Regions from separate parts of the Mesobacillus sp. QJM3NY_10 genome, predicted to be linked through region 2. Evidence: riboswitches for the same ligand, from Rfam matches in the RefSeq annotation. Region 2 holds a riboswitch; each other region holds the start of a gene.
What was found. Region 2 has a riboswitch for cyclic di-GMP ahead of AC0VX7_RS04865 (DUF5667 domain-containing protein). Riboswitches for the same ligand answer to the same signal wherever they lie in the genome.

Region 1 (7,409 bases), 1.5 Mb from region 2:
AAAACGGTCGCTTTGGGCTGTAACTTCATATACATGTCTGCCTTGTGACACATTTGAAATTAATTGGGTGGCAAGTTTAGTAGTTGCTAGCAACTCACGCTGTCCATTGATAACTTCATAGACTTTATAGTTCGTTGCATAAGGAACTTTTACCCAGGAAAACACCAGGTCGTTTCCGTTTTGTACTGAATAATTGACAATAGGCGACTGCATCTTAGGGTGTACAACATTGAAATCCAGTCTTGTTCCCTCGACAGATTCCCCGAACCTTGCAACATAGGAAGTGATCTCATAGGTGTAACTACCTTCAGGGTGGTTCACTAGTGTGTAAGTCAGGTTCTTGGTTGTCCCAACTAGTTCTCTATTCCCTTCACTTACACGATAAATATTATAGTCTGTTGCATAAACTGCCTTGTCCCAAGTTAATACATAGTCGTTACCATTGGTAATAGAGTATTTTTGATTTAAAGGCTTCTGCATTTCAGGATAAATGACTTCTACAGTAACCGTATTTGACAGTGACGTTTCCTGGGTCTGCCTGAATGCTGTCACCGCATAGGTAAATTTACCTTCTGGCACATTAAAAACAGTCGTTTCTGTATCCGTATAACTTACCTGTTTCACGAAGGTCTGCTGGCCGTTGCTTACTTCATAGATCTTATAACCGCTCGCACCAGTTACCTTATCCCATGCAAGGATGATGTTTCCTGGATATGCCTGGTTTTCCCTTAGGTTTGTTGGAGTCAATATATCATATGCAAATATATTAGCTAAGGGGGAAAGTAGATTAAAAGTCATAATAAATATCATGACCACTGATAGTTTTTTTATCATATTTTTCTCCTTTTTCTAATGAAAAAGGCCATCCGAAAATTCAAGTTGAAAATTCAAGTGGTATCCGGCTGCCATCCAATTTTTCATTGGTTCAGGCCCATGGCTTTGCGTCTCATAGTTTCCTATGATTTGCCTTTTTCACAATTCAATAGTTATTTAATACGGCATCGAAAGTCCTATATAGAGATAGTAAAGAGAGAGACCTTATAAATAAGATCTCTCTTTATGTCATGCTGATTAACGAAGAAGCTGAAGTACGCCTTGTGGCTGCTGGTTTGCTTGAGCAAGCATTGCTTGTGCAGCTTGAGAAAGGATAGAGTTCTTAGTCTGTTCCATCATTTCCTTAGCCATGTCAACGTCACGGATACGAGACTCAGCAGCTGTCAGGTTTTCTTGAGATGTTCCAAGGTTATTGATTGTGTGCTCTAAGCGGTTTTGGAATGCACCAAGCTTAGAACGCTGAGCAGATACATCTTCGATCGCTTTGTTGATTGCAGAGATAGAAGATTCAGCAGTTGCTGCTGAAGAAACATCAATGTTGTCAACGTGAAGGGCAGAAGCTCTCATGTCGTTGATATCAACGTTCATAGTTTGTGAAGAGTTAGCTCCGATTTGGAAGCTCAAAGTGTTGTTCTTGTATTCTTCAACAGATGCACGGGATGTAAAAGTAGATTCCTTACCGATATCTTCAACGCCTACTGCTCCTAGAGTTACTACATATGAACCACCAGAAGTTGCGATAGTCTGGTCTCCACCAGCAGCTGCAACACCAGTAATAGTGTTTGTCTGTCCATCTTGTGCAGTCCACTCTAAAGAATAAGTGTCAGCCGCAGCATCGTAATCAGTGATCTTAACATTGATTGTTTCATCTGCTTCTGTACCTGGAGTTCCAGCTACTGCAGCAGTAGTAGCTTTAACAGCTGTGAATAATGCAGTTTCACCTTGGTTGTCAAAATTTACATTTCCAAGCTGTTCTGTAACACCGCTCTTGGAACCGTCGATAAGCTTCTTCGTGTTAAACTCAGTATTGTTACCGATACGGTCGACTTCTTCGATTAGCTGATCCATTTCTTTTTGAAGCTCAGTACGGTCAGCATCTGTGTTTGAATCGTTAGAAGATTGAACAGCTAGTTCACGCATACGCTGAAGGATAGAGTGAGTTTCGTTTAGTGCGCCTTCAGCAGTCTGGATTAGAGAAATGCCGTCTTGAGCATTCTTTGCTCCCATTTCAAGACCACGAATTTGGCCGCGCATTTTTTCAGAGATTGCTAGACCTGCTGCATCATCACCAGCACGGTTGATACGAAGACCTGAAGATAATTTTTCCATTGATTTGCTCTGTGCATTAGCAGCACCAGAGAATTGACGGTAAGTGTTCAAAGCAGCGATATTGTGATTAATTCTCATTTTGAATTTCCTCCTTGAAATTAGAGTCCACATCCATGTGAACATTAGTTTGAAAGAATAGGTCGGCCGCACCATTCTTCTTACACTTAATTTATCGTCTGTAAAAAAACTCTTTTAATAGTTTTTATGAAAAAATATAATATTTTTTAGTCTTTTTTCAAAAAATTAATCATGCTGCCAATATCCTTAGTTGCTTTCTCATTTTCTACCTCGATTTGGTCAAGGACTTCTTTTCTGAAAATATCAATATTCTCTGGGGCCTTTATTCCGATTTTAACTTTATCGTTTTTCGCAGAAATAATGGTAATCTCAATATCATCACCGATTTTAATTGATTCCCCATCTTTTCGAGTCAGTACAAGCATGATATCACCCCTTTTCACTTAACATTTTCAGGAAAAATTCGATGTTTTGTATGATATTTTGAGTCATTCAAAATAACCTGTTTCCCTTTGTTATTTTCTCTGTTAATGATCAACGGGGCCTGCAGGTTGGCAGTTGTTTTATTAAAGGGCTCCTCTACTGTAAGGATGACGTAAACAGAAACATCTTCGGCTGTAACCAGTCCAAGTCCTTTTTGGACAGAATCCTCCAGCATGAAATCATAATCCTTGAAAAAATTGAATGGATTAGCAACTACAAAAGCAATTGAAGATGAAATAGCTGATTGTAAAATTAAAAAAACACTGTCCTCAGACAAGGGCAAAACATAGAATCTTTTCTCTTCCGGAAATCCAGGAATACCTCTTTCGAAGTAAAGAGCTTCTGATTCTTGGACGTCTACTTCTCCGTGGTACTTAGTTTGTATTATCATTTTTATTCATTCCCTTAAATAGTTTGTTCGTAATTGATTCCGACAAAACGGAGATTATCAAAATCTATTTTTAATGAAGGCGGCTGTTGCATAAAGATTCTTGTTTTATCTGGCGTATAATTGATCATCGGTTTATTGATTTTAACGTCTATATTGGGTTTATGGGTTTGCCATTGGATATTTACTTCACTTGGATCATAGGAGATTTCCACACTTCCAGGTGATGGTATCCAGCCAATATTAAAGTCATAGATTGGCGGTTCACTGTTTCTCTTGGCTAAATCCGGAATAGCATTAAAGCCATTTTCTATTTTCATCAATTCATCACCATCCTGGGACATCCTCCCAAGTCCGTCGAGCCAATCCTGATAGCCTTGTTCTGCAAATTCTTCTATACGCTTAGAAATATTCTTTAGATCCATGTCTTCTCTCGCCTTTGTCTGATCAATGGTCAACCTGGCTGACTTTCTCTCAATAACCATTTCTGCTTTTGGCTGCTGAATGCTAAGTTCCGCCGGTTCCTGCTTAATTTCAAGCTTTCCCCTTTCAGTTTCCATCCCTATCTTAGCCATCCTGGATTCGATGCGTATTTGCGGAAGCTCCATTGTTACCACACTCCCAAAGTATTTTTATCTATAAAAAAAGCTATTCTTTAACAGAATAGCTTTATCTTAAAAAGTCTAATAGAGTAGGCTGAATAATTCTAGCACCAACTCCAAGCGCAGCCCGATGAACACTTTCCTGCGTCTTCAAATCAGTTATAACTCTTTCAATATCAGCATCTTCATTATCAGACAGAACCCTTGTTGCCAAAACTTCCTGCTGTCCAATCCGTGAATCGAGCATTTCAAGACGGTTGTAACGGGCACCCAGATCCGAGCGTTCTCCAGATACTGTTTCCATTACAGAATCCAACTGCAGCAACAGGTCATCCAGGCTGGCGTTTGATGTACCCTCCAGGCTTTCTTGTATCGAATTAACGACATTAAAGAGGTCCTGGCTGAATACATTTGCAGGATTAACATTCGCCTTCATCGAAACTCCTCTGGAAACCTCTACTCTGTAATTATCTATAGACGGGTCTGTCATATTGCCTGCAACTACAGGCGGATTTCCATCGGAGACAGGCGGGTTTGTTACATCAGTTCCATGGAAAATATACCTTCCAGCAACCTTAGTGTTAGCAGTTTCAACAAGGCCTTCTTTTAATTGTGCAACTTCACGGGCAATAGCCCTTTTATCTTCATCACTGTTCGTTCCATTTTTTCCTTGAAGAGTGAGTTCTCTTAACCTCTGCATGGCATTGTTCGCCTGCTCAATGCCCGCCTCCGAGTTTTCCAGCCAAACATAAAGTTCGGATAGATTCCGCTTATATTGCTCAACCTCTGTCAGGTTAGAACGATAAAACATCCCTTTCATGGCCACTACGGGATCATCTGATGGCTTTGTTATCTTTTTCCCTGTTGAAAGCATATCCTGGGACTTTCCCATCTTCCGATAGCTTTCACTTAAGTTTCTCAAAGAATTAGCTGAGATCATCGATTGTGTTACACGCATTTACATTCACCTACCTGCCAACGACGCCCATGCCGTTTATTATTTTATCTAATATCTCATCAGTAACAGTGATCATCCTGGCTGAAGCATTATAGGCATGCTGAAACTGAATCATATTGCTCATTTCTTCATCCAGTGATACGGAATGAACAGACTGTCTCTTATTTTCCACAGCCTGCCTTAACGTCGAGCTGTTCTGCACAAAGCGTACTGCTTCCTGTGACAATACAGCCATTCCGCCTATAACACCTTCATAATAGTTACGGAAATCAGACTGTTCATTTTTAAGTCCAAAATCAAATTTCTGATTAATGACATTCGCAAGCTTCAACGCATTGGTCGAATCACCAACCGTTGCTTTCGAAGGGTCCAATCCATCAGCAGTCGCGATGTTATCAAAGCTTTCACGGATTTCCGCTGAGATATCAATTCTCCCGGCAAATCCTTTCCGACTGGATATCGTAGTCAATTCCGCGTCACTAAAAAATGAAATTTGCAAATCGGTTCCATTTTTTATTTCATTCGGGCTCATTCCTGCTTCGTGAACCTTATTGAATTCCACAGCAAAAGTGTATGCAAGATTATCTAGTTCAGCTAACATATTAGGGTATATACCCTTAACAGTGCCGCCCTCTTCATAACCATATGAATCAATAAGGCTTCTAATTTTCCCGTTTGATTTAAACTCTGAGACATCAATCGCTGTCTTCCCGACCGAGAGGGCCTTAACAGACTGATTTGCACCATCAAATTTAATCGAAACTTCACTGTATCCGCCTAAGCTCAGCAAATGAGCCATTTCCTTGCCTGAATCATTAATAAGCTTTACTGTTACCTTTCCCTCTGAAATAGGGAGAGCATTTCCTCCAGAAGGGACATAATCAGTTTTGATGTTAGCTAAAGTTGACAATTCATCAAGCAGTCTGTCTCTTTCGTCATATAAATCATTAGGCAGATATCCGTTCGGTTCAACCCTGCCTATTTGATTGTTTACTTCATTCAACTGACTTAACAAGGAGTTAATTTGTTTCTCGCCAACAGAGACTTCATTTTGCAAATCCTTCTGGACGGATGACAGGGAATTATGGAGGTAGTTAAATGTCTCGGCAACCGCAATTCCCCTCTGTCGAACTACCGCTCGTGCCCCAGCATTCATTGGGTTAACTGCAAGGTCTTGCATGGACTGCCAGAATTGATCCATGGTATTAGCCAGGCCTTCCTCGGAAGGCTCGTTTAATATTTCTTCCATCTTCCTGAGAGCTTCCGCACGATTTTCCCAATAACCCAGTTTGTTGTTTTCATTTCGATATTGTGTATCCAGGAAACCCTCTCTTACCCTTTGAACGGACTCTGCTTTCACACCTGTTCCAACTTGACCAGGGATGAGCGGCCGATTTAAAGAAGCAGAAGGATATGGCTCAGTTTGAGCGAAATTAATACGCTGGCGTGAAAAGCCTGGAGTATTGGCATTGGCAATATTATGTCCTGTTGTATGTAAAGCGCTCTGCTGCGTAAACATTCCGCGGCGCGCTGTTTCTAATCCCATAAAGGTTGAACGCATTTTTCGTTCCTCCAAATATTATGCTTTTGAGTTGAACATTCCCGGCGATTGACCAGGCTTTGCTTTCTTGCCGGCAGGAGGTCCGTAATTGAACTCCTTCTCCTGCGGCATCACAAGGCTCTTTGAAAAATTGATGAATTGCAGTGATTGATGGATTAATTGCTGATTCAGTTCATTTAGGGCCTTTATTTCTGAAATGACTTCTACCAGTGCTTCTTTGATTGTCAAAAGCTGATCTTTCTCTGCTGGATTTGCCTCTGCTATTTCCTGCAATGATGCAGCAGGGATTATTGCACTTGAAATTGCCAGCCGCTCTTGCTCCAGCTTATTGATTGCAACTACATGCGCCTGTTCATCCTTCAAAAGCTGGTCGAGGGCAGCCGTGTCTCCTTTTTTCACGATATCCGTTTTCTTCACGGTCAGTTCGTAAAGGCTTTTATGCAATTTGAACATTTTATTCATGATACCAACAAGTGATTCAGCAGACATGAACTGCCCTCCTTCTAGGCATAAAGAAACACTCGCCAGAAAGACGAGTATTCACCCTATTTATTATGATAAAAATTAATGATGCTTTTAGCTGTTTCTTTAGGATTCAATTTATAAGTACCGTTTTCAACCTGAAGCTTCAGCTCTTCTACCTTTTGCTGGCGCTGAACGGATACTTGTGAAAGCTGCTGCATTTCCTTTGCAGTTGAAGAAATCTCCACTTTATCAGCTTTCTTGTTTTGCATACTTGCTGCTGCATCTAGTTTGTTCATCTGGCGTTTATATGGATTGATCCCTGATGGGCCTATATTGTTTATTTTCATGTCTAACCCTCGCTTTCAGAACGATTCTATTAGTAATATCGGCAAGCCAAAAGAGATATTTAATAAATCTTTCTGCCTAATCTCTATGGGTGAAAAAAGTCGCAGGTCGGTTGGCAATTTCTTTTTTACGCTGCTCTTCATGTTCATGGATCTGCAAGTCAGACTTTATTGCCTCGGCACAAGATCCACACAGTCTGCCAGTACGTATAATCGACCCGCATTTATCACAAGGATATCCAAAGTTCGGGAATTGAGCGATCTGCAGCTTGCCATTTTTAATGAACTTTAAGATTAATTTTTCCGAAACTCCAGTTGCATCTACAACCTGAAGCATGGTCGCAGTACGGTTTTCCCTTTTTTTCATGAACTTCGAAACAGTATCATATGCGTTCTGCTCTGCTTTCCAGCATTTTTCACAGGTATC
Region 2 (7,409 bases):
ATCTGACATGACGAGGCAGCCATCCTCATTTTTGTATTGGCCTGCACTTGAATTCCCTCCGTACCGGCCAATGACAATACTACCGAGTTGAACTATACTTGGCTGGTCCACAAAACTTTCCTCGTTTCCTACCCAATTGAAATCTTGATTTATGTTCATATAATTTCGCCTGCCCCCTGGGATATCGGTCATTCTGCTGGATTGGAATTGAAGTAAATCAGTCATGCACATCTATATCTCTCAGTTTAAAGTATCTTTATTTTAAAATATATCATAGGATTGTTATAATTTGGTGATAAGAACTTAGGCTACTTTAGATAAAGGGGTTATGCAAATGTTTAATAGAGAGATCAAGAACCATTGGACCGTTCAATATGAAGAGAGAGGGATGCCGCACGTCCAGGCAGGACTTGTACTTAATCCGCAAAACTGGAGGGAGTTGGATCCTTTCATTTTAATGGCGGAGGACTGGTTTAAGCGCGGGACGTTTTCCGATCACCCGCATCGCGGTTTCCAGACAATCACATATATCATTGACGGAAGGCTTGAGCACATTGACAACCATGGTGGTCACAGTATCCTTGAATCTGGTGATATCCAGTACATGAACGCCGGTAGCGGTGCGCGGCATGCTGAAGAGGCAGTGGACAATGATATAGCACATACACTGCAGCTCTGGCTGAACCTGCCTAAGCAGTTGAAAGGCACAACCACTTCTTATCAAAACGTATATTCCGAAAATGCACCTGTTGTCCAGTTTGAAGGCGGAACTTTAAAGGTGTATTCAGGAGAAACTGCTGGAGTGAAAGGGCCTCTCGAGCCATTAGTGCCTTTTACCTTATCAGAAATTCAGCTGGCTGAGGGAGCTAACTTCACATATGAATTGCCGGAATCACATAACGCTTTCTTATATATTCTATCTGGTGAAATCGATGCCGGCTCAAGCCAGACAAACCTCAAAAAATCTTCCGCAGCGACTTTGACTTTTAATGACGGAGGCGAAGGAGCAAGCGGACTAATGCTGAAAGCGAACAAGCGATCAAGAGTATTGGTATATTCCGGGAAGCCAATCAACGAGGAAGTGGTGGCCTACGGACCGTTTGTGATGAATTCGATGGAGGAGATTCGCCAGGCTTACCGTGATTATCAGGAAGGGAAGTTCGGCGAGGAAGCCAAGTAGATAGGTATAATTACCTAAATACTTTGAATTATAGTCTTTTCTTAACATTTCTATTTATTTTTGTCTGTCGAAAAAGTAAGATTAAAGTAGAATTAAAATCCGATAATGGCAAACCCAGGGAAATCTGGGGGCGCAAAGCTACAGGGGCTAAAGTCATGAACTATGCCAGCCAGTTGCCGAAGATTCACATAGCTAATGTATGTGCTGCTCTTCGGACAGCACTTTTTTTGTCGATTTTAATTCCAATATAGTAATAAGCGGAGGTATTGGAATGAAGAAGCTTTTAGCATCAACAATTTTGTCCGGAGTGTTAGCTTTTGGTACGGGAGTCTCTGCAGATGAGATAATTGAAACGGTAGATCCGGGAACGACTCCTGACGAATTTTTATTTACGTTTGATCAATTATTTGAGGAATTGAAGCTACTAGTAACCTTCGATGATGAAAAAGAAGCCCAGCTTCTCCTGGAATTCGCGAACGAGAGATTGGCTGAAGCGACAGCGATGTCAGAAGAGGAAAAAACAGAATTCGTACAACAAGCTTTTGAAGAATATTTAGAGGCTCTTGAGGCAGCAGAAGAGAAGGTTACTGAAGTAATTGTTGAAGATGTCACTGATTCTGAAGGTGAAGATGAACTGACGGAAGAGCTGGAAAACGTTTCTGAAGTTGAAGATGAGTTGACCGAAGACCTGGAAGATGAGCTGATGGAAGAGGTTGAGGAAGCAACAGAACAAGCGAAGATCGTTGCTAACGTAGTAAAGGATTTGGACCAGGAACTGGTTTCCCAGCTGCGTGAACAGGAGTTGGGATATGGCCAAATCGCTCAAATCTTCTGGCTGGCAGAAGCGGCTGGCAAAACAGTAGAAGAAATCACTGCTTTATATACAGAAGAAAAGATTGGATTCGGACAGGCGGCAAAGCAGCTTGGTGTTCATCCATCGCAAATGAAAGGCCTCGCATCAGGCAAAAAACAGGCTTCTGAAACAGAATCGGAAACTGATGAAAACATCGAGGAATCAGAAGAAGAGAGCAGCACAGAAGAAGCCGAACAGCAAGTCGATGAAACTGAAGCTATCGATGTAGCTGAAAGTGAAGAGACAGCCTCTGAACAATCCACCGTCCAGCAGGCAAGTGCTGCTTCAGCACAAAGTGTGACGAAGGGTGAAGAGCAAAAGTCAAAAGCTGCGAAAAAAGCAGAAGAACAACAACGTTTAGCCGCGGAAAAATCAGAACAACAACGACTTGAGGCTGCAAAAAAAGCTGAAGAAAAACAAAAAGAAGCAGCTAAAAAAGCTGAAGAGCAACAAAAGGAAACATCCAGAAAAGCTGAAGAAAAAAAGCGTGAAGAATCCAAAAAAGAAGAAGAAGGAAAACAGGTAGAAGGCAAGAAAAATAAAGAAAAACAACAAGACGAAGGCAATGAAGAGCAAGAAGATGACAGTGATGAGAATTCTAACAAGGGTAATGGAAAAAACAACGGTAAGTAAAACTAATCTATGTTAAATTAGAGAATTCACCTGCCAGTTCAATTTCCAATGAATTGACGGAATGCACACTGTCATGTATCATAATCGTATACATTTGAATAGTTTCTCCTAAAGGGGAGTAGCTTTCACAACAGAGTCGTCATTACGGAGATCACTCCCGGCTTTGTTGGCAACGATCGTTGTTAGCAAGACCTTTGCCATATTTGGTGAAGGTCTTTATTTGTTTTTAAGACCTTCACCTGAGCGGGTGGAGGTCTTTTTTGGATAAACTGAAGAAGAATGTACACAGGAAGATGGGGTATGTCCCCGTACAAGAGCAAAATGAGCTTACGACCAAAATCTCACAGAATCACATTCCCGAAGAAGCAGGCGGATTTATATGGAACAAATAAATGCTGGCTAAAAATACTTTTCCAGAGACATTTTCTTACCTAGAAACATAAATTTAAATATTGGAGTGTGGATGTTGTGAAGAAATTACAGCTTAGTTTTGATGAACTTGTAAAAAAGAACAAAGAAGAATTATTAGCAGACCAAAAGCGGATCGAGATCATCGAGAAGCGGCTTGATGACAAATACACCAATCCAAAATAGTTAATAGACGGAGGAACACGATGTTATTACGGAAGTATATGTCTTTGCTGGGAGTAGGGTCCGCCCAGATTGACCTGATTCTGGAAAAGGATGTTTTAAAGCCTGGGGATTCGGTGAATGGAAAGTTTATGATCAAGGGTGGTACGGTTGATCAGGACCTGCAGCTCATTGAGTGTGCCCTTGTCATGGTAAATTTGAAGACTGAAGCAGAAAACGTACTGGATACTGTATCAATCGATGTAAAGTTGAGGATTCAGCCAGATGGAGATGATATGGTGCCGTTCAGTTTCCTGCTGCCAGCGGATGTACCTCCTTCAAGCAAGGATATCTCTTATCATTTTAAAACAAAGCTGGTCTTCAAACAGGGAGTTGAAAGCTGGGACGAAGACATGATCAAGGTGGTGAAGGGCTGAACTGTGGAATCTGTGCGTATGGAAAAACCAGACCCCGCCTTTCGGGACCACGGTGAGAGGAGCGGAAGAATGAATCAATATAAACATCTGGCAGATAGTGTAGTTTATTCAACTCGAGGATTAAAAGCAGCTTTGATTCATAAAGATCCATCACTAAAGCTGGTTGGAGAGGGAAGAAGTGCTTTCGCGTTCCGAATTGACGGTACAAATCTTGTTTTAAAGGTTTTCTTTCCGCAATTTGAAAAGGTGGCAGCAGAAGAGGCGGGGATTTATAAGGAGCTTGCTGGAAATCCATTCTTCCCTTCTCTTCATGAGTCGGGAAGCAATTATCTGGTCATGGATTATGTTCGGGGCATGACGCTTTATCAATGTTTGGTAAATGGCATGCCGATTGCCGCTGGCCATATTGAGGATGTCGATGAAGCCCTTAAGCTTGCAAGAGAAAAAGGCTTGAACCCGTCTGATATACATCTGCGGAATATCATCATCACTCCTAATGATGAAGTCAAGCTTATAGATGTAGCTCGATTCCGGCAGACGAAAACATGTTCTCAGTGGGAGGACCTAAAAAGCGCTTTTTATAAATATTACAGGCATGAACGCTTCCCGAAAAAAATGCCAGAACCTGCGATGAATGTAATTGCATACTTTTATAAAAGAGGACTGCTGCCATCAATCAACTAAACCTGAATGGCTGCAGTCCTTGTTTGTACATAATATTACAATTGAAAGCTAGATGAGGCGAAAAGAAACTGATTTACTCGTCTCGGAAATCAGATTCGGTGAACGTCCATAAGTGCAAAAACTTGTCCTGCATTCTGAATCTGCGTTATGATGGTTTATAAGAATGTATTTTGGAATATAATCCGTAGAAATATATATAAAATTGTCATTGAACACATGGAGGAATCTACATGACCACAGAACTGCAAGCTTTAGGAGAAGCAATTGTCAGCAGGAAGCACGAAATCGCCAAAGCTGTCCACGAAGACAGGTATGCTGATTCCGTTTTAACAGAAGCCCAGAAGTATGACCTTGGTAAAATTGAACAGCAAATCCTCGAGATCCGGGCGGACTTCATTGAATTATTCGGTCAAGCATTGATTGAGAATGAAGATCAAGAAAAGGTATTTGCTAAAATAACAAACTGGGGTAAAGAAACTGGTGAGTATATCTATAAGCTGGGCGCATCTCTTGATGAAGCACTTAAAGATACAAGCTATTACCGTGAGCATATTTGGAAGGCAATCAAAGAAGAAGCAAAGGATATGCCTGCTTCTGCCATCTTTGGTGTTTTGGATATCATAGATCCATTGATGGACCATGCTATCTACAGCTTCAGCCTTACGTTTGTCGACGCGCACCAAAAGAGCCTTGAAAACGCAAAAACTGCATTGCTGGAACTGTCAGTACCAGTCGTTCCGTTAATGCCTGGAGTCGGAGTATTGCCTCTTGTTGGGAACGTCGATACTGAAAGGGCTCAGCTGTTGATGGAAGAAACACTGGACCAGGCTGTAAAACTCAAGCTTACTCACCTTATCTTTGATGTGTCCGGAGTCATGATCGTAGATACAATGGTTGCGGACCAGCTGTTCAAGGTAATCAGCGCCCTATCACTAGTTGGCGTAAAGACCATCATGACCGGCATCCGTCCAGAGGTTGCCCATACAATGGTGACCCTTGGACTCAACCTCGAAGGTATAATGGTAAAATCAAATCTTCATCAGGCATTCAAAGAGATCCAGACTCTGCAAAATGCATAAATTCGAAAAGCTGCCCAGGCAGCTTTTTTATTTTGCGAAAAAAAGAGGAAATACCAAAAAGGAAGAGAATTTGAAGTTTAAATATAGAAAAAGTGATGATGTTTTATGACAAAAATTAAACCTAACAAAATCCATATCATTGGTTCTGTCGGAAGCGGGAAGACGACCCTGGCCAGAAGTCTGTCAGCCAGACTCAACTTGCCGCACCATGAACTTGACAATGTTGTCTGGAAAAGAACCGATACGGGGGATATTAGGCGGAGTGAAGAGGAACGAGATGAATATTTGAAGTCAATCGTTAATACTGATTCGTGGATAATCGAAGGTGTCCATTACGAGTGGGTTGCGGAGAGCTTTGAAGAGGCAGATATGATCATTTTCTTGGACCTTTCCTATCGAAAAAGAAAATACAGGATCGTCAGAAGATTCATCATGCAAAAGCTCGGATTAGAAAAGGCTAATTACGCTCCGACTTTAAAAATATTCCGGAAGATGTTTGTTTGGAACAGGTATTTTGAGGTGAAGAGCAGACAGGAAATCCTGACTATTCTTGGCGCCCATCAGAATAAACTGTGCATTGTAAAAGAGGCTGTAGAGCTTGAGAAGAATATATTTCCGGAGGCGAGGGCATGAAAGAGCTGACTATACGACCTGCAGAGGAACGAGACATTCCAAAGTTATACGAATTAATGACCCAATACATTGTTGATTTTTACAAGAAGCCAGAACCAAATGAAGCAGAATTGAAAAATTTGATTCTACACTTGCAGGACCATCCTGACTCGGGTTTGCAGTTCGTGGCTGAAAACCAAGGAGAAATTGTGGGATTTGCAACCCTGTATTATACTTTCAGCACTCTCCAGGTAAAACGGGCGGCTATTTTGAATGACTTATTCGTTTCAGCCGATGCAAGAGGCCAAAAGGCAGGCGAGCAGCTTTTTGCAAAATGCCTCGCACATATCAGGGAAAATAATTTCGCTTATATGACATGGGAAACGGCCAAGGATAACTTTGTTGCTCAAGGTCTTTACAGTAAAATGGGGGGAAGGCAGTCAGACTGGCTGGTTTATGAAATTGAATAGTTAGGCACTATCTGCATCAGTGAGCCTGCACTCCCCGAGTCGAATCTCGTGTATTTTACCAGGTTAACACCTATACTATAGTGTGAAATAACCAACTGGAGGGATCCATAATGCAGATTGAAATGTGGACTGACTTTGCTTGACCGTTCTGCTATATTGGCAAAAGGCGTCTGGATGACGCTATTAAACAGATTGATCACCCAATTGAAGTGACTTATCGTTGCTTCGAACTTGATCCAAATATGGAACGGGATATCGAGTATAATATATATGAAGGTTTAGCAAAGAAATATGGAATGAGTGTAGCCCAGGCGAAAGCGAGCACGGCTAATATGGTGCAAATGGCCAGGGAAGCCGGCCTGGAATATAATATGGACACACTTATTTTAACCAATACATTTGATGCTCACCGTTTGACGATGTTTGCGAAAAGGCATGGATTGATGGCAGAGATGACCGAAAGAATTTTACGTGCCTATTTTACCGAATCGAAACATATTGGGGACCATGAAACATTGACGGATTTGGCCGTAGAAGTCGGACTGAATCGTGGAGCAGTAGAGGAAATGCTTGCCAGCGATGATATGTCCGATGAAGTCCGTGCTGATGAAAGCACTGGCCAGCAGTATGGCATCACAGGTGTGCCATTCTTCCTGATCAATAAGAAGTATGCCATTTCAGGCGCACAGCCGACTGATGTCATTGTCCAGTCGCTGAAAAAAGTCATTGCCGAAAATCAAATCACCATTTTGAACAATGATGACAGCATGATTTGTGATGATGATGGCTGTGAAATTCCTAATCAAAAGAACTAGTCCTTGGACTAGTTCTTTTCTATGTTCTTATATAAATTCCACAATTTCCTCGACCGGAATACGAGTCGTGGGATGT
Region 3 (7,409 bases), 1.8 Mb from region 2:
GTTTTCGTCATGGACTTCACCCCAGACGATTCCGCGGTTCGTCCATGGCTGGTATTCTGTCGCTGCGATTCGCTTTTTCAGTGATGAAGGAGGATTGTACATTGTTTCTGCCATTCCCAGAGGCTCCGTTATATATTTTTTGACAAACTCATCCTGCCGATGGCCTGAAAGCCTTTCGATTAACAGACCGAGCGTGATCATGTTGAGATCGCTGTATGTATAAGTACTCCCCGGCTCATTATTTAATGGATGCTCTAACACAATATTCATTCTGTCTTCGCGGCTGCTTCCTTTTGTATAAAGAGGAACCCATGCAGTGAAACCAGATGTGTGGGTAAGAAGTTGCCTGATGGTGACGTCTCCTTTTCCATTGGCAGCGAACTCAGGAATATGCTTCGAAACTTTGTCATCGAGCTCGAATTTTCCCTGATCATATAAAATCATCGCTGCTGTGGTGGTGAAAATTTTACTGATAGAGGCAAGGTCAAAAATTGTATCTTCCTCCATCTTGATTGGATTACTAGATTCAGTGAATTGGTCATCTTCATATTGGTAGGCAAAACCATAGGCCTCCTGCTTCACAATATGGCCACGGCGAGCGACAAACGCCACAGCACCTGGCATCACGCCATCAGCAATCATTTTTTCCATATGCCCGTCAATATCGTCAAGCGGCTGCTGTACCATTCCTGCTCCCCGAACCGATCCTTTATGAAGGACTGGCGATAAAGGGCCTGGCTTGTCCCATGAAAATACAGGATGGACTTCCTTGAAGCCACCTTTGCCCTCCCGCTGTTCAATTGAAGCCCCTGGTGCCTGATTGCCTTCAGCAAATGACACTGGAATCATCACTCCTGTACCGAGAACTGCTGCTAACGCAATCGACAATGATTTGTTCTTCATGTTTCCTCCTTTTCCGAGCTATTGCTCCATTTAATCTAGTAAACTTTGAAAAGGCTTTCATGTTGTAACCTTAGACTATCTAAATGACAGTATAGATGTCTATACCACTATAGACCCAACCCTCCTGAAAAATAGAAAGATCCCGGGACTGCTCTCCCGGGATTTTAGAATCATTTTTGTTAAAATATTCAAATAATTTCGCGGAAATTTTCCCAACATCATACTTAATGAATTATTTCCGTTTATTCTCCTTTTGTTTGATCCAATACCTGATTCCCTTGCCTGCCAAAGGTTCATCCTTGAATCGCGGTATGACATGCAAATGGGCATGGAAAATCGACTGTCCTCCTGCCCTTCCCGTATTCCAGCCTACACTGTAACCATCGGGAGCAAACTTTTGATCGAGTATCTTCTTTGCGCCAAGCAGCAAATCCCGGGAATCCTCCCATTCCTGGTCTGATAACTCAAAGACATCCTGCTTATGAAGCTTCGGGATAATCAGCCCGCTCCCCTGCAGGACCTGCTGCTCAGACTCCTTTTGGATAAAATAACAGGATTCATTCTCCAGTACGATTTGCTGCTCTTCATCTGCATTCACATTGCAATATGGGCAATTTTCCTGGTACATGTTTTAGGGCCTCCATTCCCGTCACCTTATTCTTGACAGCTTTGCGCTCTACAACCTGAAACTTGTCATAATAAATGCGTTTTCTTGACAGCTTTATGCTCTACAACCTGAATTCTGTCATAATAAATGCGTTTTCTTGACAGCTTTGCGCTCTCCAGCCTGAAACCTGTCATAATAAACGTGTTTTCTTGACAGCTTAATGCCCTACAGCCTGAAACCTGTCATAATAAATGCGTTTTCTTGACAGCTTTATGCTCTACAACCTGAAACCTGTCATGATAAATGTGTTTTCTTGACAGCTTTGCGCTCTCCAGTCTGAAACCTGTCATAATAAACGCTCTTTCTTGACAGCTTTTCGCTCTACAACCTGAAACCTGTCATAATAAATGCGTTTTCTTGACAGCTTTGCGCTCTCCAGCCTGAAACCTGCCATAATAAATGCGTTTTCTTGACAGCTTTATGCTCTACAACCTGAAACCTGTCATAATAAATGTGTTTTCTTGACAGCTTTGCGCTCTCCAGTCTGAAACCTGTCATAATAAACGCTCTTTCTTGACAGCTTTTCGCTCTACAACCTGAAACTTGTCATAATAAATGCGTTTTCTTGACAGCTTTGCGCTCTCCAGCCTGAAACCTGTCATAATAAATGCGTTTTCTTGACAGCTTTACGTTTCTACACCTTGAAACCAGTCAATCATTTGCGGAATTTCCAAGTTAGAGTGAAAAAACTAGTTCATTGGCTGTTGCTTTCCAAACCCACCTATATCAGCAACTTTTCCCTTATATCATTTGATGCTCCAACTTCGATTAACGAAGTGAGTCTTTATTTTCCATTACTTTTTTTACCTAATTTATTAAGCCAAGTCTCATAAAACTGATATACAAACCCAGCAGCGACAAAACCGATCACCAGCATGATGACTGAAAGTGTCTTTTTGACCCACGTGATGTCAATGAAAAGGAACAGAGCTCCAGCTACCGCAAAAGAAATAAATATGATGAGCCACCTTCTAAGAATCATTGAATCCTTATCCTTGCTCATTTCTCACACCTGCCTTCCCTTATTTACTAATACGTAAAAAGTGATAACAGGTTTCAAAAAACAGGGCCCAAAATCGGACCCTGCCATTATATTACTTTACTAATTTTCTCATCGCGTGGATTTGGCCAAGATGATAAGCCTCATGAAATAAAGCCATGTTCGCAAGCTCTCCAAAAGTCTCCAGTCCCAGGAAAGGCTTCTTAAGCTTCTCATCCAGCATCGAAGCTGGAACTTCCTTGATCCTCCCCAATTGGGCTTTCATTTGGTCTCGCAAAACATCGACAGTAGGAACATCACCAGTCCACTCAGAAGGCCGGGTACCATTTCCGAATAATTCTATGTAGTTAGCAGGAAGATGATTTGATTTTTTCGGGAATCCCATCATGAACTGTTCTGTAACTGTCAGCACATGTCCGATGTGCCAATGGATGTTATTATTGAATCCTTCTGGCTGCACACTTGCCTGTTCCTCAGTGATGACCTCAATGTTTTTTAAAAAAGAACCTCTTGTTAATTCAAACTGCTTAAATAAGAGCTCGCTCATATTTCCCTTCCCCTTTCCAGCTTGTACTTCGTCATATATTTATTCTATATATTTCCAATATATGCAGCAAGGAAAAAGGATTAATCTCATAAATACCCCTTTAGGTATTATATTCCATTAAAGGGAATCCTTTGACAAAATTTGTTCATAACATTATGGCTGATATGTGTCTTCACACTTTTTTCACAGATTTCCATAAATTGCTTTGATATCTTATAAGTGTACTAATTATTAATTTTTGAAGGGAAGCGATTTAGATGTTCGCTAAATGGTTAAGAGAAAACAATATTGCTGCTGGCCTGTTGACTGTGATTCGTGTTTGGCTAGGTTACAACTGGATGACTGCTGGATGGGGAAAATTAACTGGTGAAGGATTCGACGCAACTGGATATTTGAAAAATGCAGTTGCCAATCCAGTAAAAGGTCCAGACGGAAACGCAGTATATGGTTGGTATGTAAATTTCCTTGAAAGCTTTGCGATCCCGAATGTCGAACTTTTCAACTTCATTGTTCCATTAGGAGAATTCCTAATTGGTCTTGGTTTGATCCTTGGAACATTGACAACTGCTGCCATGTTCTTCGGCCTGGTAATGAACTTCAGCTTCTTCCTTGCCGGAACAGTATCTCACAACCCAACTGACATCTTCTTCGGCTTCATCATCCTGTTTGCAGGCTACAACGCTGGTAAATATGGCTTAGATCGCTGGGTGGTTCCTTTCATGCGCAAGACTGTTTTCAAACAAACACCAGAAGCTGCTCATAAATCTGCTTAACAATATAGATAATGCCCTCTGCCATTAGGCAGAGGGCATTTTTTACATAGATTTTTCCTCAATTGTTTTGAGCATGATCTTTTTCCTGAAGCCGCCGCTTCGATTCTTCTTAAGCTGGCGCATGAACTCCACTTCAGATTCCGTGATGCCGCGATGATCGGCAATCGCATATACCACTTCAAGCAAGTCGACGATCTCACTCAGCAGCCTGTCCGTTCCAGCATTACGGAACTTCTCGACCTCCTCATTGAACTTCTCCATAAGTTTTTCACTATATTGACTTCCATCCAAAATTTCAAATTCTACATTCTTGCCTTCTTCCTTCATCAAATCCGGAAAATAGTCTCTAACAAGCTTGTTATATTCCTTTTTCTCCATGTCGATTCCCCTTTAGCTGTCCTATTGATAAACATAACCTTTAATCGAGATGTTCAAACACTTTTTTAAAATAAGGCTCTGTTAAACTAGGTTGTTGATTTTCGTTCCAGGCGCTTCGCTTTGCACAGGCAGTCCGAGAGAGACTAGGCGTCTTCAACTACAATCAACTGGGATTTAAAACAACATTGGGCTTTAACAAGCCTTAAAATAAAAAAATTAATAGAATAATAGAAAAAGCCTGTGGATCGGTCCACAGGCTTCAATCTTGTTTCAAACTACATAATCTTCAGTTAATTTACTGCAGGCATTTGATAGATTCTGCAGGCATTCCATTCTTAGCTTCTCGTCGCAGATAAAATCATTCAGCAGCTCTTCTTCAAGCTTCATTTGAATTTGATTGATTTCTTCTTTCAGCCGCTCTCTTTTTTCAACCTCTGATAAATGAAACTCAATTTCCCGTTCGAAGTACTCTACCGTTCCAAATAATACAGTCAACGATTCCTCCACCTTCCGTTAAATTTTTAATCCTATGTGATAAAACCAAACCTGCCAAAAGGATTATTTTATTTCGTCCTGTCAAGTTACTTAAGTATTATTTATCCTCTCTCGCAATCGGCAAACGTGAAATTTAGTTCTTTTTGCAATATTGAGTAGAAAGGGGACATTCCAAATAAAAAAATCCCCAAAAAGATGGCGGATTTTTTTCTACAAGCGGTAAAATAAACCCTTTTACCTATCTTCTTATTTACATCCGATCTTTTTTGGCAACCCGACGATCCTAGCTAAAACGCCTTAGACTCGTGGCTTTGCGTCCTTACCTTTCGATAAGTTTGCCTTTTTCAGTTCTAATTAAAATATAAATCTTAAGGACCATTTTTTCAACAAAATTCGCCAATTAATTACAAATATAAGTCTTAATACCTATACTGTTCTATTTCAGTGGAGTGAGCACGATGATGACTGACCCTAATTGCTGTTGTTGAAACCAATAGTACTATTGATTCCTATGGATCTCCCCACCAAAAAGGACCGTCAACAAAGGACGGTCCTCATCTCTTACGGCATTAACTCAGACAACGGTCTTGCATATACATTTTGATCCTGGCTGCCGATGAACAAGGTTTCATTGATGATCACCGGTCCGCCAGGTGATAAAGGACCTCCAAACTTGATTGAATTCAAGAATGTTCCTGTATCAGCCTTCACGACATGAAGTTTCCCTTTGACATCACCTGCATAAACTACACCATTTTTCACGGCCGGTGCTCCCTTGATTCCAGCATCCGTTTGATACTCCCATATTTTTTTTCCAGTAGGAATATGATAAGCCATTAGTGACTTGGTGTACGGACTTCCTACGAAAGCTAATTCTCCTTCAATGGTGACGGCTCCTGATGTATTTGTATGCGGAATTGGCACCTTCTGGTCAGGTCCTGTACCCATCAAGTCCATCCACAATAGATCACCGGTTTTGTTGTTAAAAGCGTAAATAAAATGATAGTTTTCAGCTTCACCATATATCATCTTTTCCTTTTGAGAAGCCTCGAAGGCCTTGTTCGGCATATTTTCACGATATTTTTCCCATAACTGCTTTTTATTCAGCTTTAAGTTCATTTTCGCGCCAGTCACTATCACAACGTCCCCTGCTACTGCCGGTGGAACATCTGTGACAGAGCCCAGTTTGCCTTGCTTCCAAATAATTTTTTTCTTTTTCAAATCGACAGCAACAAGCTTATCCAATGCTCCTACATATAATATATTCTCTTTAATATGTGGTGAGGACATGCTTGCCCAGCCTGGCAGCTTCAAATCCCACTGCAGCTTTCCTGTCTTCGCTTCCAAAGCGTAAAGATGACTATCTCCTGTCGCAATGTAAACCATTCCGTTATGATATGCAGGTGCTGGCATCACCTCACCCTGAGTTTTAAACTCCCATACTTTTTTGCCTGAGTGTGCATTTATAGCAGCAACCCCGCTTTCTCCTGTACCTCTTACCTTTTGTTTAAAAGGATCCTCGAACTTTCGATTGCCATATCCAACATATAATAGTCCGTCATGATAAATGGAATCGGTATGTATCCAATTTGGTACCGAAGTCTTCCAATTAACCTCTCCTGAAAAAAGATTGAAAGAATATAGGTCGCCGCTATTATGATTTCCGACATACAGGTTGTTGCCAACGACGACTGGATTCGCCCTTACTTCGTCACCGGTTGTATAGGTTTGCTCAATTACCCTTGAATCATCACTAGAATAAACCGCATTGTTGCTTATTTCCAGCCGGTACTGCTCCCAGTTTTCAGGACCATACGGGGCCGTTTTTTCCTGTGCCTGGACAAAAGAACCTGAACCAAGTATCATCATCATTCCCAGAATCACCTTGAACTTCTTCATCTCTCTCCTCCTTAGATTGTGAACTTTTCCCAGAGCAAGTGAAGCTTATCAAAAATACCTCAGGGGCCATCATCTGGTTTTTATAATTCCCACTAGCTTCCTCCTAAAACCGCTTACAATAGTCTTCTAATAATTACCAAATCAAAGCAGGATTGTTTTAACAATGTAATATAGCAGCAATCTCCATGTAAAATTCACTTGCTAGAATAGAGGGAAGAAGCTTTATTACAGGCGAATGGCAGGAGGATCCGTATGGAACAGCATGTTAAGATGTCGCTAGATGAATGGAAAGCAGAGATTGAAGAGATTCTTAAAGAGATTGATACGGAATATGAAGAAGTGAAGAATGAGCTAAAGGTGTATACATATAAATTCAACATTACAAAGCAGGTTGTACAGTCAACCGTCAACCCTGATTTGAACAGGAAGATCCGCGAGTTGTACCATCAGCCATTTGAGGAAAAGTTCAATGATTTGAAGGAATATATCAAGGAGCTGGAAGAGAAGAAAAGAGTCTTCCAAATGTTCACCGATAAAATTGAAAAAGTCACTGAAAAAGAAGAAACACCACAATTTGCAGTTGCTCAATCGGAGTAAAATGAAAGCCTGGCTGATAAAAAATATCAGCCAGGCTTCTTTTATCTTATTTCTTCCACCAGGAATCAAACATGGATGCAGGCATATGACGTTTATGCTGTGAAGTAAGATATCTTTTTTGAATTTTTGCTGCATCTGCTTCGTCGATCT
Region 4 (7,409 bases), 1.7 Mb from region 2:
ATTTTTCTTCATCCTTTGGGTAGAGACCTTTTTGTTCGCGGTCAGAGAGTTCGGAGGATTTCTTCGCTTCCTTCGCCATCCCTTTCCTGATGCCCCAATTGACAATGATAATACCAGTAATCACACCAGTCAGGATTCCGACTGTTGCCAGGCCAAGCGCGATGCTGGCCCCTTCGGAAAAATCGAGTGCATCAAAGGTTCCTCTCATCCCGGCAGCCGTACCTGGACCGCCTTCAAATCCGATTTCAATCAATGCTCCTGCCATAGGAGGCAGGTTGAAAACTGGCTTCAAAATGAAAATCGCCAAGAGGATTCCGACCACATACTGGCCCCATGATACAGTTTGGCCATAAGCCACTTGAGGACCGGCAATTTTCCAGATTTTTTTTATCCCAGGTATTTTTTTGCCTAAAAAAAGTGACGCAAAAATGATGGTAATCGCGACTTCAGGAATCAAAAGCATCACGTCGTACACTTTTTCAGGATATACGCCATTTTCCAGAAAGTCTGCTCCCGGAATGATCGACCCCAGTTTTCCCAATGCTTCCTTACTCATTAACAATCCAATTAGTCCTGCAATAAGGGAGGTAGGGATAAAATACTTTTGGAAAAAAGGAATCGTCATCCGTAGGAGCATTCCCGCAGCCAGCAAGACTGCAATAAAGACGAATGCAAGCAGAACATTGTTAAATTCCATTTTCTCCTCCTAGATTTAATCATTTCTCTTATCCCTTACCCTCTCATCGATGGCAAAAACACAGAATCTATTATGGTTTGATTTTCGCTTTGACAATCAGCCTGTGTGTTGCCGTATCAATAGGCGTGCATGTAATAAGGGTTAGTACCTTTTCATCCTGGCTGCCATTTAATACGAAAGTTTCATGTGGCTCCACCACTAAAGTTTCGTATACTTCATATTGGTAGGTGTTGCCTTTATCCCTTACAGTAACGGTATCACCTTTGCTTATTTCATCAAGCCTGTTAAACATACTTCCATAAGCTCGGTTCCGGTGGGCGGCAATGGCACTGTTCCCAGGCATTCCTGGAGCCGGTGTTCCTTCCAGCAGACCAGCTCCTTTATCCAAATTTGCATCCGACGCACCATTTAATATAGGCAGCTTCACGCCAATCTTGTCTATTTCAATTACACCGACCATGCCGGCGGACAGTTTCTGTTTTGTCTCCTTTTTATTTTCGCCCGGTAGCTTTTCAGCCTCTTGTTTTACAGCTGACGGAACTTCATCCACACTGCTCTCTGCATGTGTTTCGATACCGAATATTTCCTCAAGTTCCCTCAGACTCTCGGCAGCCACCTTATTCCCCTGACCGCTGTCCTCCCATGTTTCAATCATTTTCTCCTGATTGTAGGAAGTGTAATAATCTTTTGCAGCTGGATAAAAGAAGATCGATAGACCAGCAAGAATCATTAATAACGACAATACTTTTCTCATAATTTCACCTCGTATAAAAATAAAAGAGGGGAATCGCTTCCCCTCCAACTCGAGTTTAGTTCCTCAATGGATTCCTGAATCTTAGCATGACTCCTCCTGCTGCAATCAAGAAGCCAAGTACATAGAACATTGTCCTGCTACTTTCACCGGTTTGAGGAAGGACCTCGCCGTTCCATACCTGTTTATTTGTTGTGCCATCAGATGTATTTCCAGATCCTGAATTATTTCCTGGTGCTGTCGTATTAGTATCCTCGTCTGATTCCGCCTCTTCTGCTTTTTCCTCTACCATTTCACCTTCCATATCCCAGTTTAATTGTAGTGTCAGCACACTTTCGACAATTTCCAGGGACTCGATTTGCGAAAGCAGAATTAATTTGGTTTCACCGTTGCTGGTAATCTCAAGGCCGCGAATCAATTCAAGTTGTATTTCTTCCGTCAGAGTGAGGCTAAATAGTTCATTGATTCTTTCAAAATCAATTCTCTTGCCGCTCATCATTAGCAATGTTACTTTTTCAATTGGACGTGGAGTCTCGTCTATCAAGATTCTAATCATTGATAGTATGTTCATAGTTTCATCAGTATCCTCTGAATCACCCGGTTCAGATGGTTCTTCAATAGGAAGTTCACAATTATCCAGCCAATAATTAACCGAGCCTTCTGCTTCCACTCCTACTCTTACTTCACTGACTGGGATGACAAGCTCTTCACCTGTTGAAAAAACCAGTTTAAAAGCCGTAACATCATCTTTTATGAATTCACCATCATCAAAAGATTTATATAAAGGGGATGAACCCGGATTCGTCATTTCCTCCCACTGGCCATTAACCTGAACAAAGGCTGTTTCAACAGGATTGACACATTTGTCGATGTGCAGGTGAATCTGCGTACTTTTATTTTCATCTCCTGGTACGGTACCATCATCAGCTGGTGTCGACTCATTTTCGCTTCCTTCTGCATCTTTATCTTCTTCTGATACATTCTCTCCTTCTGAAGCATTATCTCCTTCTGGTACATCATTTTCTTCTGAATCATTAGTTTCTTCTTGAGTATTATTTTCACCTGAAGCATTATTTCCCTCTTCAGCATTGTCTTCCTGATTGTCACTATTTTCAGATGCTTCAGGTTGATTTGTTGTATCTTGTTCAGAGTTGCTATCCATTTGGTCAGCTGTTGTTTCAGTTTCTGAATCTTCCTCAGTGTTTGCTTCATTTTCCGTGGATGCCGCTTTTACAACACCATTAGACTTTTCTTTTTGATCCGTAGTCTTTGCAGCTACTTTGCTACTTTTTTGTTTAACAGTACTTTCTTGCTGGGAGTTTGTTTTTTGCTCGCTATTTTCCGCAGCAAACGCACCTGTAACCGGAAAAGTAATCATAAACAATAACATGAATGCAACTAAAATGGATATGCGCTTTTTAATTTTCAAAATTTCTACCCCTTTTCGAATAAAATTGTGCACAAATAATAAACTGAATATTCAGTTATTTAAAGAAAGTTCTCGCCTCCTTTTCCACGTATTCATTCTTTTTAATAGACAAAACAACAGCCAGAATATCTCTAATTTCATGGCAGCTAGGTCAATCTTAGCTGGAAAACTGCAGCCTTAGACCCCTCGCTTTGCGTCCCTGTCTTTCAACAGGTTTGCCCTGATCATGATTGGTGTTAATATGATTTCTTATGTAAATAATTCCTACTGCTCCATTGTCTTACATTTAGAGACTTACCACAGTTACCCAGCTACTTAAACATTTAGTCCTAGAAAAAAATATTGGTAAATTTTTCTTCATATTCTTTATTTACCCGAAAAGGATGATGAAATCAGTGCTTAGGGCTCTATTTTCAAAGGAAATTCATGAGAGGTTTTGCCCATGTAAAGACAAAGGACCCAGGGAATACCCTGAGTCCTTAAGCTCTTTATAACGACTTACGATAGATTTCCAGTACGTCGTCTCGATTTAATTTTGCAAAGTTGCCAAACTCGCCATTGACCATCGCCTTATCTGTCATTACTTCCAGCTTGCTGTCATCAATGTCATAATCAGCAAGTCTTGATGGTGCACCAATGCTGTTCCAGAATTCACGCAGCTTTTCGATTCCTTCCAAACCTGCTTCTTCGTCTGTCTTGCCTTCTGGATTTACTCCGAAAACTCTGACAGCCATTTTCTTGAAGCGTTCTGGTTTCACCTTAAGGTTATGCTTCATCCAGTTCGGGAACAGGATGGCTAGCCCGCCTCCGTGTGGGATATCATACACTGCTGATACGGCGTGCTCGATATTATGAGTCGCCCAATCGCCGCGGTATCCCATGTTAAGGATCCCATTCAATGCCATCGTTCCCGAGTAAAGAATCGTTGCACGATACTCGTAGTTCTCCAGGTCCTCAAGCAGTTTTGGAGCTGTTTCCATCACTGTCAAAAGCAAGGATTCCGCCATGCGATCCTGGAATTCAGTGTTTTCCGTCAGATGGAAATAGTGCTCGAATACATGCGACATCATGTCAACAATGCCGTATATGGTTTGGTCCTTAGGAACTGTAAATGTATTTACAGGATCCAAAATTGAGAATTTAGGGAACGTCACTGGGCTGCCCCAGCCATATTTTTCGTTCGTTTCCCAATTGGTGATGACAGAACCGGCATTCATCTCAGAACCTGTAGCGGCCAATGTCAATACAGTCCCGAATGGAAGTGCTTCTGATGCAAAAGCCTTCTTAGTAACAAGATCCCATGCATCGCCATCGTATTTGGCTCCGGCTGCAATAGCTTTCGTGCAGTCAATTACACTGCCGCCGCCCACTGCAAGCAGGAATTCAATACCTTCTTCTTTGCATATTTTTACACCTTTATGAACAGTTGACAGCCGAGGGTTTGGTTCAACACCCGAAAGTTCGAATACCTCCGCGCCAATTTCATTGAGAGTGTTCATGACAGAATCATAAAGTCCATTTCGCTTAATGCTGCCGCCACCGTACACGAGCAGAACCTTCTTGCCATACTGAGGGACCTCATTCTTCAGTTCCTCAAGCTGACCTTTTCCAAAAATAAGCTTAGTTGGATTATAAAATGTAAAGTTATCCACTTTTATCACCTTCCTCAAGGCTAATTATGTTCCTTTTTAAAAAGCAATGCAAAAAATACACTTCTTAATGTTCTCCAATGTGCTCCAAAATGTTTCATCTTTTTACTTACGGATAAAGATTTAATATGTTCAGGATGAATAATTCATCATCTGCTGAATCACTCTATAAAAGAACAAATTTATTTTAAGGAGGAAACACCCATGAGCGGTATTCAACGTGCAGCACTTGTTCTTACCATTATCGGGGCCATCAACTGGGGATTAGTAGGATTCTTCCAATTCGATCTTGTTGCAGCAATTTTCGGCGGACAGGATTCAGCATTGGCTCGAATCATTTATGGCCTGGTTGGTCTTGCTGGTTTAATAAACATCGGTCTTCTTTTCGCACCAAGCGAGAGAGAGGAAAGAGCGGCAGAGCCACGAGCTACTCGATAATTCGAAAAGCGCAAGCGCATTGGTCAGCTCCGCCGATCTTTACATGAAAAAACCCGCCATATCGAGGCGGGTTTTCTCATTTTTATGATAATACTTTCTTGATTCGTTCAATTGCCCAGTCCAGCTCTTCCTGGCTAATGACAAGAGGCGGTGCGAAGCGGATGACGGTATCATGAGTCTCCTTACAAAGCAGACCTTCTTCTTTCAAATCTTCACAATACTTACGTGCAGGTTCCGTTAACTCAACACCAATGAACAAACCGCGGCCGCGGATATCCTTGATGATGGAGTTATCAATTTCACGGAGCTTGCTAATGAAGTATTCTCCAAGTTCAAGGGAGCGGTCTGCAAGCTTCTCGTCGATTAATACATCCAGGGATGCGTTCGAAACTGCACATGCCATCGGATTACCACCGAAAGTTGAACCGTGTGAACCTGGATTGAATACACCCAATACATCATTGTCAGCTACAACACAGGAAATCGGGAATACTCCGCCGCCAAGTGCTTTTCCAAGGATGTACATGTCGGGCTCGATATCCTCCCATTCGCATGCGAACATTTTTCCAGACCTTGCGAGACCAGCCTGGATTTCATCAGCGATGAACAGGACATTGTTTTCTTTACATACATCGTAGGCAGCTTTCATGAATCCTTCTGGTGGAATAACGATTCCCGCCTCACCCTGAATCGGTTCAATCAGGAAGGCTGCAGTGTTAGGAGTGATCGCTTCCTTCAGCGCATCAAGGTCACCGTAAGGGATCAGTTTGATTCCTGGCAGCATCGGACCAAAGCCGCGTTTGTATTCTTCTTCAGATGATAAAGAGACTGCCGTCATTGTGCGGCCATGGAAGTTGCCGATACAAGCGATGATTTCAGCCTGGTTGTCCGCAACACCTTTGACATCATATGCCCAGCGGCGAGCAGCTTTAATAGCCGTTTCAACCGCTTCCGCTCCAGTGTTCATCGGCAAAGCCATTTCTTTATTCGTCATCTTGCAAATCTTTTCATACCATGGTCCAAGCTGGTCATTGTGGAATGCTCTTGAAGTAAGAGTCACACGGTCAGCCTGGTCTTTAAGCGCCTGGATGATCTTCGGATGGCGGTGCCCCTGGTTGACAGCTGAATACGCACTCAGCATGTCCATATATCTGTTGCCTTCAGGATCCTCTACCCAAACTCCCTCTGCCTTCGAAATAACAATTGCCAGCGGATGATAGTTATTCGCACCATACTTTTGAGTCTGCTCGATCAAAGAACTAGTTTTTGTTGCCATAAACCTTCCTCCGTTCCAATGAAAAAATTGGTTAGACAATCATATTGTAACCTGTAAGCTCTTTCATTTTAACCCCCTAAAAAAGATTGAGGGCAGTTTTCCGCGGAACTTGTCTTCAACAGCTATATGTTCTGACAGCTTTTCACGGTTTTCTTCGGAACTTGTCCGAAGTTGGCTCATGTTATGACAGCTTTTCATGGCTTTCCCGGAAACCTGTCCGAAGTTGGCTCTTGTTCGGACAGCTTTTCATGACTTTCCCGGAAACCTGTCCGAAGTTGGCTTAAGTTCTGACAGCTTTTTATGACTTTCCCGGAAACCTGTCCGAAGTTGGCTTAAGTTCTGACAGCTTTTTATGACTTTCCCGGAAACCTGTCCGAAGTTGGCTTAAGTTCTGACAGCTTTTTATGACTTTCCCGGAAACCTGTCCGAAGTTGGCTCTTGTTCGGACAGCTTTTCATGGCTTCCTCTGAAACCTGTCAAAAGTTGGCTCATGTTCTGACAACTTTTCATGATTTTCCCTCAAACTTGTCCGAAGTTGGCTCATGTTATGACAGCTTTTCATGACTTTCCCTCAAACCTGTCCGAAGTTGGCTCATGTTATGACAGCTTTTCATGACTTCCTCTGAAACCTGTCCGAAGTTGGCTTAAGTTCTGACAGCTTTTTATGACTTTCCCGGAAACCTGTCCGAAGTTGGCTTAAGTTCTGACAGCTTTTTATGACTTTCCCGGAAACCTGTCCGAAGTTGGCTTAAGTTCTGACAGCTTTTTATGACTTTCCCGGAAACCTGTCCGAAGTTGGCTCAAGTTCTGCATTTCCAGGCAATAAAAAAACCGGACGAAAGTGTCCGGTTTTTGCATTAAAACTTATTTCTTAGCCATATCTGACTGGTTGATCCACTCTTGAAGCTTATCCTTCAAAGTGTTGAAGCCTTGAGCAGAGTCATCCTGGTGCTGAACTACAGCAGCTGGACGCTTGGCGCCGCGTGGCTTCTTTGCGCGTTGTGGTTGTTCTGGTGCTTCTTCAGTAGCACGGATTGATAAACCAATTTTTCCAGCAGCTTCATCAATTGACAAAACTTTCACTTTCACTTCATCGCCAACTGTAAGGTGCTCGTTAACATCCTTAACATAACCGTGTGTGATTTCTGAAATGTGCACAAGACCTTGTG

Region 1: another riboswitch for cyclic di-GMP. It lies ahead of AC0VX7_RS21595 (OmpL47-type beta-barrel domain-containing protein); the one in region 2 lies ahead of AC0VX7_RS04865 (DUF5667 domain-containing protein).
Region 3: another riboswitch for cyclic di-GMP. It lies ahead of AC0VX7_RS20045 (hypothetical protein); the one in region 2 lies ahead of AC0VX7_RS04865 (DUF5667 domain-containing protein).
Region 4: another riboswitch for cyclic di-GMP. It lies ahead of AC0VX7_RS20385 (LPXTG cell wall anchor domain-containing protein); the one in region 2 lies ahead of AC0VX7_RS04865 (DUF5667 domain-containing protein).

The regions. Positions count from the first base shown of each region.
Region 1 is NZ_CM149675.1:4,281,833-4,289,241, forward strand. It holds gene AC0VX7_RS21595 (OmpL47-type beta-barrel domain-containing protein) at 1-834, opposite strand, end outside; cyclic di-GMP riboswitch class I at 891-978, opposite strand; gene AC0VX7_RS21600 (flagellin N-terminal helical domain-containing protein) at 1,072-2,241, opposite strand; gene csrA (carbon storage regulator CsrA) at 2,388-2,606, opposite strand; gene fliW (flagellar assembly protein FliW) at 2,621-3,055, opposite strand; gene AC0VX7_RS21615 (DUF6470 family protein) at 3,070-3,660, opposite strand; gene flgL (flagellar hook-associated protein FlgL) at 3,722-4,612, opposite strand; gene flgK (flagellar hook-associated protein FlgK) at 4,623-6,173, opposite strand; gene AC0VX7_RS21630 (flagellar protein FlgN) at 6,192-6,662, opposite strand; gene flgM (flagellar biosynthesis anti-sigma factor FlgM) at 6,719-6,985, opposite strand; gene AC0VX7_RS21640 (TIGR03826 family flagellar region protein) at 7,062-7,409, opposite strand, start outside.
Region 2 is NZ_CM149675.1:970,313-977,721, forward strand. It holds gene AC0VX7_RS04855 (protein phosphatase 2C domain-containing protein) at 1-159, opposite strand, end outside; gene AC0VX7_RS04860 (pirin family protein) at 335-1,180, shown strand; cyclic di-GMP riboswitch class I at 1,278-1,361, shown strand; gene AC0VX7_RS04865 (DUF5667 domain-containing protein) at 1,452-2,666, shown strand; gene AC0VX7_RS04870 (hypothetical protein) at 2,927-3,058, shown strand; gene AC0VX7_RS04875 (FbpB family small basic protein) at 3,135-3,260, shown strand; gene AC0VX7_RS04880 (sporulation protein) at 3,281-3,673, shown strand; gene AC0VX7_RS04885 (protein kinase family protein) at 3,743-4,357, shown strand; gene AC0VX7_RS04890 (STAS domain-containing protein) at 4,588-5,436, shown strand; gene AC0VX7_RS04895 (AAA family ATPase) at 5,542-6,069, shown strand; gene AC0VX7_RS04900 (N-acetyltransferase family protein) at 6,066-6,518, shown strand; gene AC0VX7_RS04905 (DsbA family oxidoreductase) at 6,674-7,333, shown strand; gene AC0VX7_RS04910 (nitroreductase family protein) at 7,361-7,409, opposite strand, start outside.
Region 3 is NZ_CM149675.1:3,962,644-3,970,052, forward strand. It holds gene AC0VX7_RS20015 (serine hydrolase domain-containing protein) at 1-903, opposite strand, end outside; gene AC0VX7_RS20020 (HIT family protein) at 1,136-1,531, opposite strand; gene AC0VX7_RS20025 (hypothetical protein) at 2,355-2,573, opposite strand; gene AC0VX7_RS20030 (DinB family protein) at 2,665-3,117, opposite strand; gene AC0VX7_RS20035 (DoxX family protein) at 3,375-3,890, shown strand; gene AC0VX7_RS20040 (phosphoribosyl-ATP pyrophosphohydrolase) at 3,933-4,268, opposite strand; gene AC0VX7_RS20045 (hypothetical protein) at 4,539-4,763, opposite strand; cyclic di-GMP riboswitch class I at 5,029-5,113, opposite strand; gene AC0VX7_RS20050 (outer membrane protein assembly factor BamB family protein) at 5,325-6,662, opposite strand; gene AC0VX7_RS20055 (hypothetical protein) at 6,915-7,259, shown strand; gene nadE (ammonia-dependent NAD(+) synthetase) at 7,306-7,409, opposite strand, start outside.
Region 4 is NZ_CM149675.1:4,029,433-4,036,841, forward strand. It holds gene AC0VX7_RS20375 (sodium/glutamate symporter) at 1-697, opposite strand, end outside; gene AC0VX7_RS20380 (class D sortase) at 768-1,451, opposite strand; gene AC0VX7_RS20385 (LPXTG cell wall anchor domain-containing protein) at 1,507-2,877, opposite strand; cyclic di-GMP riboswitch class I at 3,016-3,107, opposite strand; gene AC0VX7_RS20390 (iron-containing alcohol dehydrogenase) at 3,366-4,529, opposite strand; gene AC0VX7_RS20395 (DUF378 domain-containing protein) at 4,731-4,964, shown strand; gene AC0VX7_RS20400 (ornithine--oxo-acid transaminase) at 5,047-6,240, opposite strand; gene yugI (S1 domain-containing post-transcriptional regulator GSP13) at 7,105-7,409, opposite strand, start outside.